2 regions of the Pseudomonas sp. LABIM340 genome follow, and region 2 is predicted to be linked to the other one. Evidence: predicted binding sites of a transcription regulator. Region 2 holds the regulator's gene; the other holds the start of a gene.

Region 1 (3,415 bases), 1.7 Mb from region 2:
GGCGATGTTGCGCAGTTTTTCGATCACAGTGTCAGTCTCGATAGTGAATCTTCGGCTGCCGTTTTCGGCAGCGGGGGCCGGGCCGTGGCGCGGCGGTGCAAAAGGTCAGGGCGTGAGCCTACGCACCGAATGTGTCGGGAGGTCGGTGGCGGATACTGCCGCCGAACAGTCCGGGCTGGCGGCGTTGGTCCGCGCCTCTATTGCGGACGGTAAACACGCACATTGGTGTGCCCTTCGTTGACCAGGTGGTGGGCGTGCAGGCGACTCATCACGCCCTTGTCGCAATACAGGAGGTACTGGCGGTTGGGGTCCAGTTCCTTGAACTTGCTGTTGATCGCGTAGAACGGCATGGCCAGGACTTCGATGCCCTCGATGGCCAGCGGTTCATCTTCCTGGGCATCCGGGTGACGGATGTCCACGACGATCTGGCCGGCCAGTACTTCGTCGACCATTTCCACCGCCAGGTCCTTGCCCAGCTCGTCGATCACGCGGTCGACGGTCATCTGGGTGGAACGCTCCAGGGCGCGGTCGAGCACGGCCATGTCGAACTTGGTTTCTTCGTGGTCGACACGGTGCGGCTTGGCCTGGGTGGTCGGGTTCACCGAGATCACGCCACAGTATTCTGGCATGTGCTTGGCGAACTCGGCGGTGCCGATTTTCGTCGCGGTGTCGATGATGTCCTGCTTGTGGCTGACGATCAGCGGGCGCAGGACCAGGGTGTCGGTCACCCGGTCGATCACAGAGAGGTTCGGCAGGGTCTGGCTGGAGACCTGGGAAATCGCCTCGCCGGTCACCAGCGCATCGATTTCCAGGCGCTCGGCTACACGGCTCGCGGCGCGCAGCATCATGCGTTTCAGGGTCACGCCCATGTAGCTGTCGTCGACCTTCGTGAGAATCTCGCCGACCACTTCCTCGAAGGGCACGCTGACGAACAGCACGCGCTGGGAACTGCCGTACTTCTTCCACAGATAGTGCGCGACTTCCATCACGCCCAGTTCGTGGGCACGGCCGCCGAGGTTGAAGAACACGAAGTGGCTGATCATGCCGCGGCGCATCATCTGGTAGGCCGCCACGGTGGAGTCGAAGCCGCCGGACATCAGCACCAGCACCTGCTCCAGCGCGCCCAGCGGGTAACCGCCGAGGCCATCGTGCTGGGCGTGGATCACGTAGAGGCGGTCATGGCGGATTTCCACGCGCACTTGCACTTCCGGGTTCTTCAGCGAGACGCCCGCCGCGCCGCAATGCTGGCGCAGGCCACCACCGACGTAGCGCTCCACATCGATGGAGGTGAAGGGGTGCTTGCCGGCGCGCTTGCAGCGCATGGAGAAGACCTTGCCCGGCAGCTTGTCGCCGAAGTGGGCCTTGCACTTCTCGAGGATGTCGTCGAAATCGCCCAGCGGGTACTCGTGCACTTCCAGGAAGTGGCCGATGCCCGGCGTGCAGGTCAGGCGCTCGATCATCTCGCGCAGGACTTTCGGGTCGGTGACCTGGGTCTCGACCTCGAGGTTGTCCCACTCGCCTTCGACCAGCAGCTCGGGATCGAGATCGCGGAGCACCGTGCGAATGTTCTTCGCCAGCTGGCGGATGAAGCGCTTGCGCACCGGCCGGCTCTTGATGGTGATTTCCTGGAAGACCTTGACGATGAGTTTCATGCGGATCGGGCGATTGCCATGGGACTGAAAAAAAGGGGCGGAATTATATCCGAAATTGCTCAAGACTTGAGCAGAAATCGGAGACTTTCTTTTTGATGCACCAAAATGGACTGACGCACCACGATGGAGCACCAAAGCGGTGCACTATTATCGCGCAATTCTCTGCAACACCCGCTACACCCCGTGATTTCAGGGCCCCTGCCCGTTTACGGGCACTGGCACGCAACTTGCTCTCTTGTGAGGCAGGTTGCCCTGGCCGACTATGCCGGCCGGCATCACCCGTTACTGGGGCACAGAAAGCTCCCAGCTCTAATCCCTCCTGGAGGACAGCATGTCGTACAAGTCGCAACAACTGATCAAAGATCATGACGTGAAGTGGGTTGACCTGCGCTTCACCGATACCAAAGGCAAGCAGCAGCACGTCACCATGCCCGCCCGCGACGCGCTGGACGACGAGTTCTTCGAAGCCGGCAAGATGTTCGATGGCTCCTCCATCGAAGGCTGGAAGGGCATCGAAGCCTCCGACATGATCCTGCTCCCGGACGACAGCACCGCCGTGCTCGACCCGTTCACCGAAGAGCCGACCCTGATCATCGTTTGCGACATCATCGAGCCGAGCACCATGCAAGGCTACGAGCGCGACCCGCGCAACATCGCCAAGCGCGCCGAGGAATACCTGAAGTCCACCGGTATCGGTGACACCGTATTCGTCGGCCCGGAGCCGGAGTTCTTCATCTTCGACGAAGTGAAGTTCAAGTCCGACATCTCCGGCTCGATGTTCAAGATCTTCTCCGAGCAGGCTTCCTGGAACACCGACGCTGACATCGAGACCGGCAACAAAGGCCACCGTCCGGGCGTCAAGGGCGGCTACTTCCCGGTACCGCCGGTCGACCACGACCACGAAATCCGTACTGCCATGTGCAACGCCATGGAAGAAATGGGCCTGGTCATCGAAGTTCACCACCACGAAGTGGCGACTGCCGGCCAGAACGAAATCGGCGTGAAGTTCAACACCCTGGTTGCCAAGGCTGACGAAGTTCAGACCCTGAAGTACTGCATCCACAACGTTGCCGACGCCTATGGCAAGACCGTGACCTTCATGCCGAAGCCGCTGTACGGCGACAACGGCTCGGGCATGCACGTTCACATGTCCATCTCCAAGGATGGCAAGAACACCTTCGCTGGCGAAGGCTATGCCGGCCTGTCCGACACCGCCCTGTACTTCATCGGCGGCATCATCAAGCACGGCAAGGCCCTGAACGGCTTCACCAACCCGGCTACCAACTCCTACAAGCGTCTGGTTCCGGGCTTCGAAGCCCCGGTCATGCTGGCCTACTCGGCCCGTAACCGTTCCGCCTCGATCCGTATCCCGTACGTATCCAGCCCGAAAGCCCGCCGCATCGAAGCGCGCTTCCCGGACCCGGCTGCCAACCCCTACCTGTGCTTCGCCGCTCTGCTGATGGCCGGCCTGGACGGCATCCAGAACAAGATTCACCCCGGCGATGCCGCCGACAAGAACCTGTACGACCTGCCGCCGGAAGAGGCGAAGGAAATCCCGCAGGTTTGCGGCAGCCTGAAAGAGGCGCTGGAAGAACTCGACAAGGGCCGTGCGTTCCTGACCAAGGGCGGCGTGTTCACCGACGAGTTCATCGATGCCTACATCGAGCTGAAGTCGGAAGAAGAAATCAAGGTGCGCACCTTCGTGCACCCGCTGGAATACGACCTGTACTACAGCGTCTGATCCACGAATACCTATAAATAGC
Region 2 (3,415 bases):
GGTCGGCGTCCACCGGCATGCCACGCTTGAAGCCGAAGGATTCGACCAGGAAGGCGGTGCCCAGTTCGGGCTTGTTCAGTAGGCGCAGCTTGAGCACGTCGCGCAGCTGGTAGAGGTTCAGGTTGGTGGTGTTGAGCTTGAGATCGGCCAGGTCGGCGATCGGCGCCAGCAGGTTCGACTCGTCGCTAATGGCCTCGGCGAGGGAGCGAGTGTCGGTGGTCAACGGGTGGCGTCGGCGAGTCTCGGAGAAGCGTTTGAGCAGCGTCTCATCATCGGCATCGAGGTACAGCACGTCGCACTGGATGTGCTTGTCTCGGGCTTCCTGCAGCAGCTCGGGGAAGCGCTGCAGCTGGCTGGGCAGGTTGCGCGCGTCGATGGAGACGGCGACCTGCGGATGCAGCAGCTCGGTGTGCAGCAGTGCGCGCTGGGCCAGGTCCGGGAGGAGGCTGGCCGGCAGGTTGTCGATGCAGTAGAAGCCGTTGTCCTCGAGCACGTTGAGCGCGGTGCTCTTGCCCGAGCCGGATCTCCCACTGATGATGATCAGGCGCATGATCAGTGCCCGTTGTTCTGGAAGTCCACGACGATCCGGTACAGGTCCTCGCCGTTGGCGGCGTGACGCAGGCGGTCGCGGACGTCGGAGCGGTCGAGCATGGAGGCGATCTGCCGCAGCAGTTCCAGGTGCTCCTCGGTGGCCGCTTCCGGCACCAGCAGCACGAACACCAGGTCGACCGGCGCGCCGTCGAGGGCGTCGAAGTCTACCGGGTGATCCAGGTGCAGGATGGCGCTGATGGGCGACTGGCAGCCGGGGAGGCGGCAGTGCGGAATGGCGATGCCATTGCCGAAGCCGGTGGAGCCCAGGCGTTCCCGGGCCACCAGGCTGTCGAAGATGTCTTGGGAATCGAAACCCGGCAGCTCGCGAGCCACCAGGTTGGCGATTTGTTCGAGGACACGTTTCTTGCTGCCGCCCGGCACGTTCACGAGGGAACGGCCGGGGGTCAGGATTTGCTCAAGTCGGATCATAGGGAGGGGTTAACGGACACCAACACCTTGCTGGCGTTCGAGGTATTTTTCCTTGTGCTTGATCAGTTGGCGGTCGAGCTTGTCGGTGAGCAGGTCGATGGCCGCGTACATGTCTTCATGTTCCGCGCAGGCCACCACTTCGCCACCGGCGATGTGGAGGGTGGCTTCAATTTTCTGCTTCAGCTTCTCGACCTCCATGATGACCTGAACATTGGTGATCTTGTCGAAGTGGCGCTCCAGTCGGCCAAGTTTCTCGCCGACATAGTCGCGCAGGGCGTCGGTCACATCCAGTTGATGTCCACTGATGTTGACTTGCATACCGCTTTCTCCTTGTTGCCCGTGTGTAAGTGGCAGGTTATGGGGCCTGCCGCCGGAACACCTTGGCGTGGATCAACGTCACACCAGCCGCTTGCGCTCGCTCGAGGGAGAGATTCCTAGGGACTCCCGGTACTTGGCGACGGTACGACGTGCCACTTGAATGCCCTGTGCCTCCAGTAAACCAGCGATCTTGCTGTCACTCAATGGCTTTTTCGGACTTTCCGCCGCGACCAGTTTCTTGATGATGGCGCGAATCGCGGTGGACGAGCACTCGCCGCCTTCGGAGGTGCTGACGTGGCTGGAGAAGAAGTACTTCAGCTCGAAGATGCCACGCGGCGTGTGCATGAATTTCTGCGTGGTGACGCGGGAGATGGTCGACTCGTGCATGCCCACCGCCTCGGCGATGTCGTGCAGAACCAGTGGCTTCATCGCTTCCTCGCCATACTCGAGGAAGCCGCGCTGGTGCTCGACGATCTGGGTCGCCACCTTCATCAGCGTCTCGTTGCGGCTCTGCAGGCTCTTGATGAACCAGCGCGCTTCCTGCAACTGGTTGCGCATGAAGGTGTTGTCGGCGCTGGAGTCGGCGCGGCGCACAAGGCCCGCGTACTGCGAGTTCACGCGTAGGCGCGGCACCGCTTCCTGGTTGAGTTCCACCAGCCAGCGCTCGTTGTTCTTCCGCACGATGACATCCGGGACGACGTATTCGGCTTCGCCGGATTCGATCTGCGAGCCGGGCCGCGGGTGCAGCGACTGGATCAGCTCGATGGTCTCGCGCAGCTCGTCTTCCTTGAGCTTCATGCGGCGCATCAGCTGGCTGTAGTCGCGGCTGCCGAGCAGGTCCAGGTGATCGCTGACCAGACGGATGGCCTCGGCCAGCAGGTAGGTCTTGGTCGGCATCTGGCGCAGCTGCAGGAGCAGGCATTCGCGCAGGTTGCGGGCACCGACGCCGGCGGGTTCGAGCTGCTGCACGCGGCGCAGGACGACTTCCACTTCATCCATCTCCACGCCCAGTTCCGGGTCGATGGAGGCGAGGATGTCGTCGAGGGACTCGTCGAGGTAGCCGTCGTCCGTGATGCCGTCGATGATGCTCAGGGCGATCAGGCGGTCGGTATCGGACATCGGCAGGAGGTTGAGTTGCCACAGCAGATGGCTCTGTAGGCTTTCACCAGCGGAGGTGCGGGAGGTGAAGTCCCACTCGTCGTCATCGTTGCTGGGCAGGCTGCTGGCGCTGGTCTGGTAGATGTCTTCCCAGGCGGTATCGACCGGCAGTTCGTTGGGGATGCGCTCGGCCCACTGGTCCTCGTCGAGGCTGTCGACGCTGGGTGTGGTGCTTTCCTGGAAGTTGTCCTGGGAGCTGCTGCTGGTGCCGTTGGCGCCGGACTCGGCACCGTCCGCCATGGGATCGCTGTTGTCGAAGTCCTCGCCTTCTTCCTGGCGCTCCAGCATCGGGTTGGACTCCAGGGCTTCCTGGATTTCCTGTTGGAGGTCCAGCGTGGAGAGCTGGAGCAGTCGGATGGCCTGTTGCAGCTGCGGAGTCATCGTCAGCTGCTGGCCCATCTTGAGGACTAGCGATGGTTTCATGGCTGGAACTAGGCACCTTGTTCGCTGGCGCGAAGCGCGCCATATCCACGACTACGGACACCGGGGTGCCGCGAGGAAGCAAATTATATGCCTGAGTTTGGACGCTTTGCCTAGGGGCTGTCGACCTTTCGTTACAACCCGGTTGCACCAGGGTACGGCAGGCAGCCGGCTGCGTCGCGGAGCGGCCGACGGGCCGCGCCACGCTTGGTGGAGAGATGGAGCTGCCACGCCCTGGCAGGGGCGCGGCACGGGGCCTTGGAGACAGGCCTTAGAGGCGGAACTCGTGGCCCAGGTAGACTTCCTTCACCAGGTCGTTGGCGAGGATGCTCTCGGCGCTGCCTTCGGCGATCAGCTGACCGTCGTTGACGATGTACGCCGTTTCGCAGATGTCCAGGGTCTCGCGGACGTTGTGGTCGGTGATCAGTACACCGATGCCCTTGGCCTTGAGGTGATGGATGATCTGCTTGATGTCGCCCACGGAGATGGGGTCGACGCC

The links. The regulator sigma-54, encoded in region 2, starts transcription at its own class of promoters, with help from an activator protein. The targets are predictions, from matches to a motif close to ANTGGCATNNANNTTGCTNT.
Region 1: the regulator sigma-54 is predicted to act here: its motif matches at 1,867-1,886, upstream of glnA (glutamate--ammonia ligase).

What each region holds. Positions count from the first base shown of each region.
Region 1 covers NZ_CM200227.1:6,133,055-6,136,469, forward strand. Annotated here, with positions in the region: gene typA (translational GTPase TypA) at 1-27, opposite strand, end outside; gene thiI (tRNA uracil 4-sulfurtransferase ThiI) at 198-1,652, opposite strand; gene glnA (glutamate--ammonia ligase) at 1,984-3,393, shown strand.
Region 2 covers NZ_CM200227.1:1,158,129-1,161,543, forward strand. Annotated here, with positions in the region: gene rapZ (RNase adapter RapZ) at 1-550, opposite strand, end outside; gene ptsN (PTS IIA-like nitrogen regulatory protein PtsN) at 553-1,020, opposite strand; gene hpf (ribosome hibernation-promoting factor, HPF/YfiA family) at 1,030-1,338, opposite strand; gene ABKS89_RS05595 (RNA polymerase factor sigma-54) at 1,417-2,919, opposite strand; gene lptB (LPS export ABC transporter ATP-binding protein) at 3,188-3,415, opposite strand, start outside.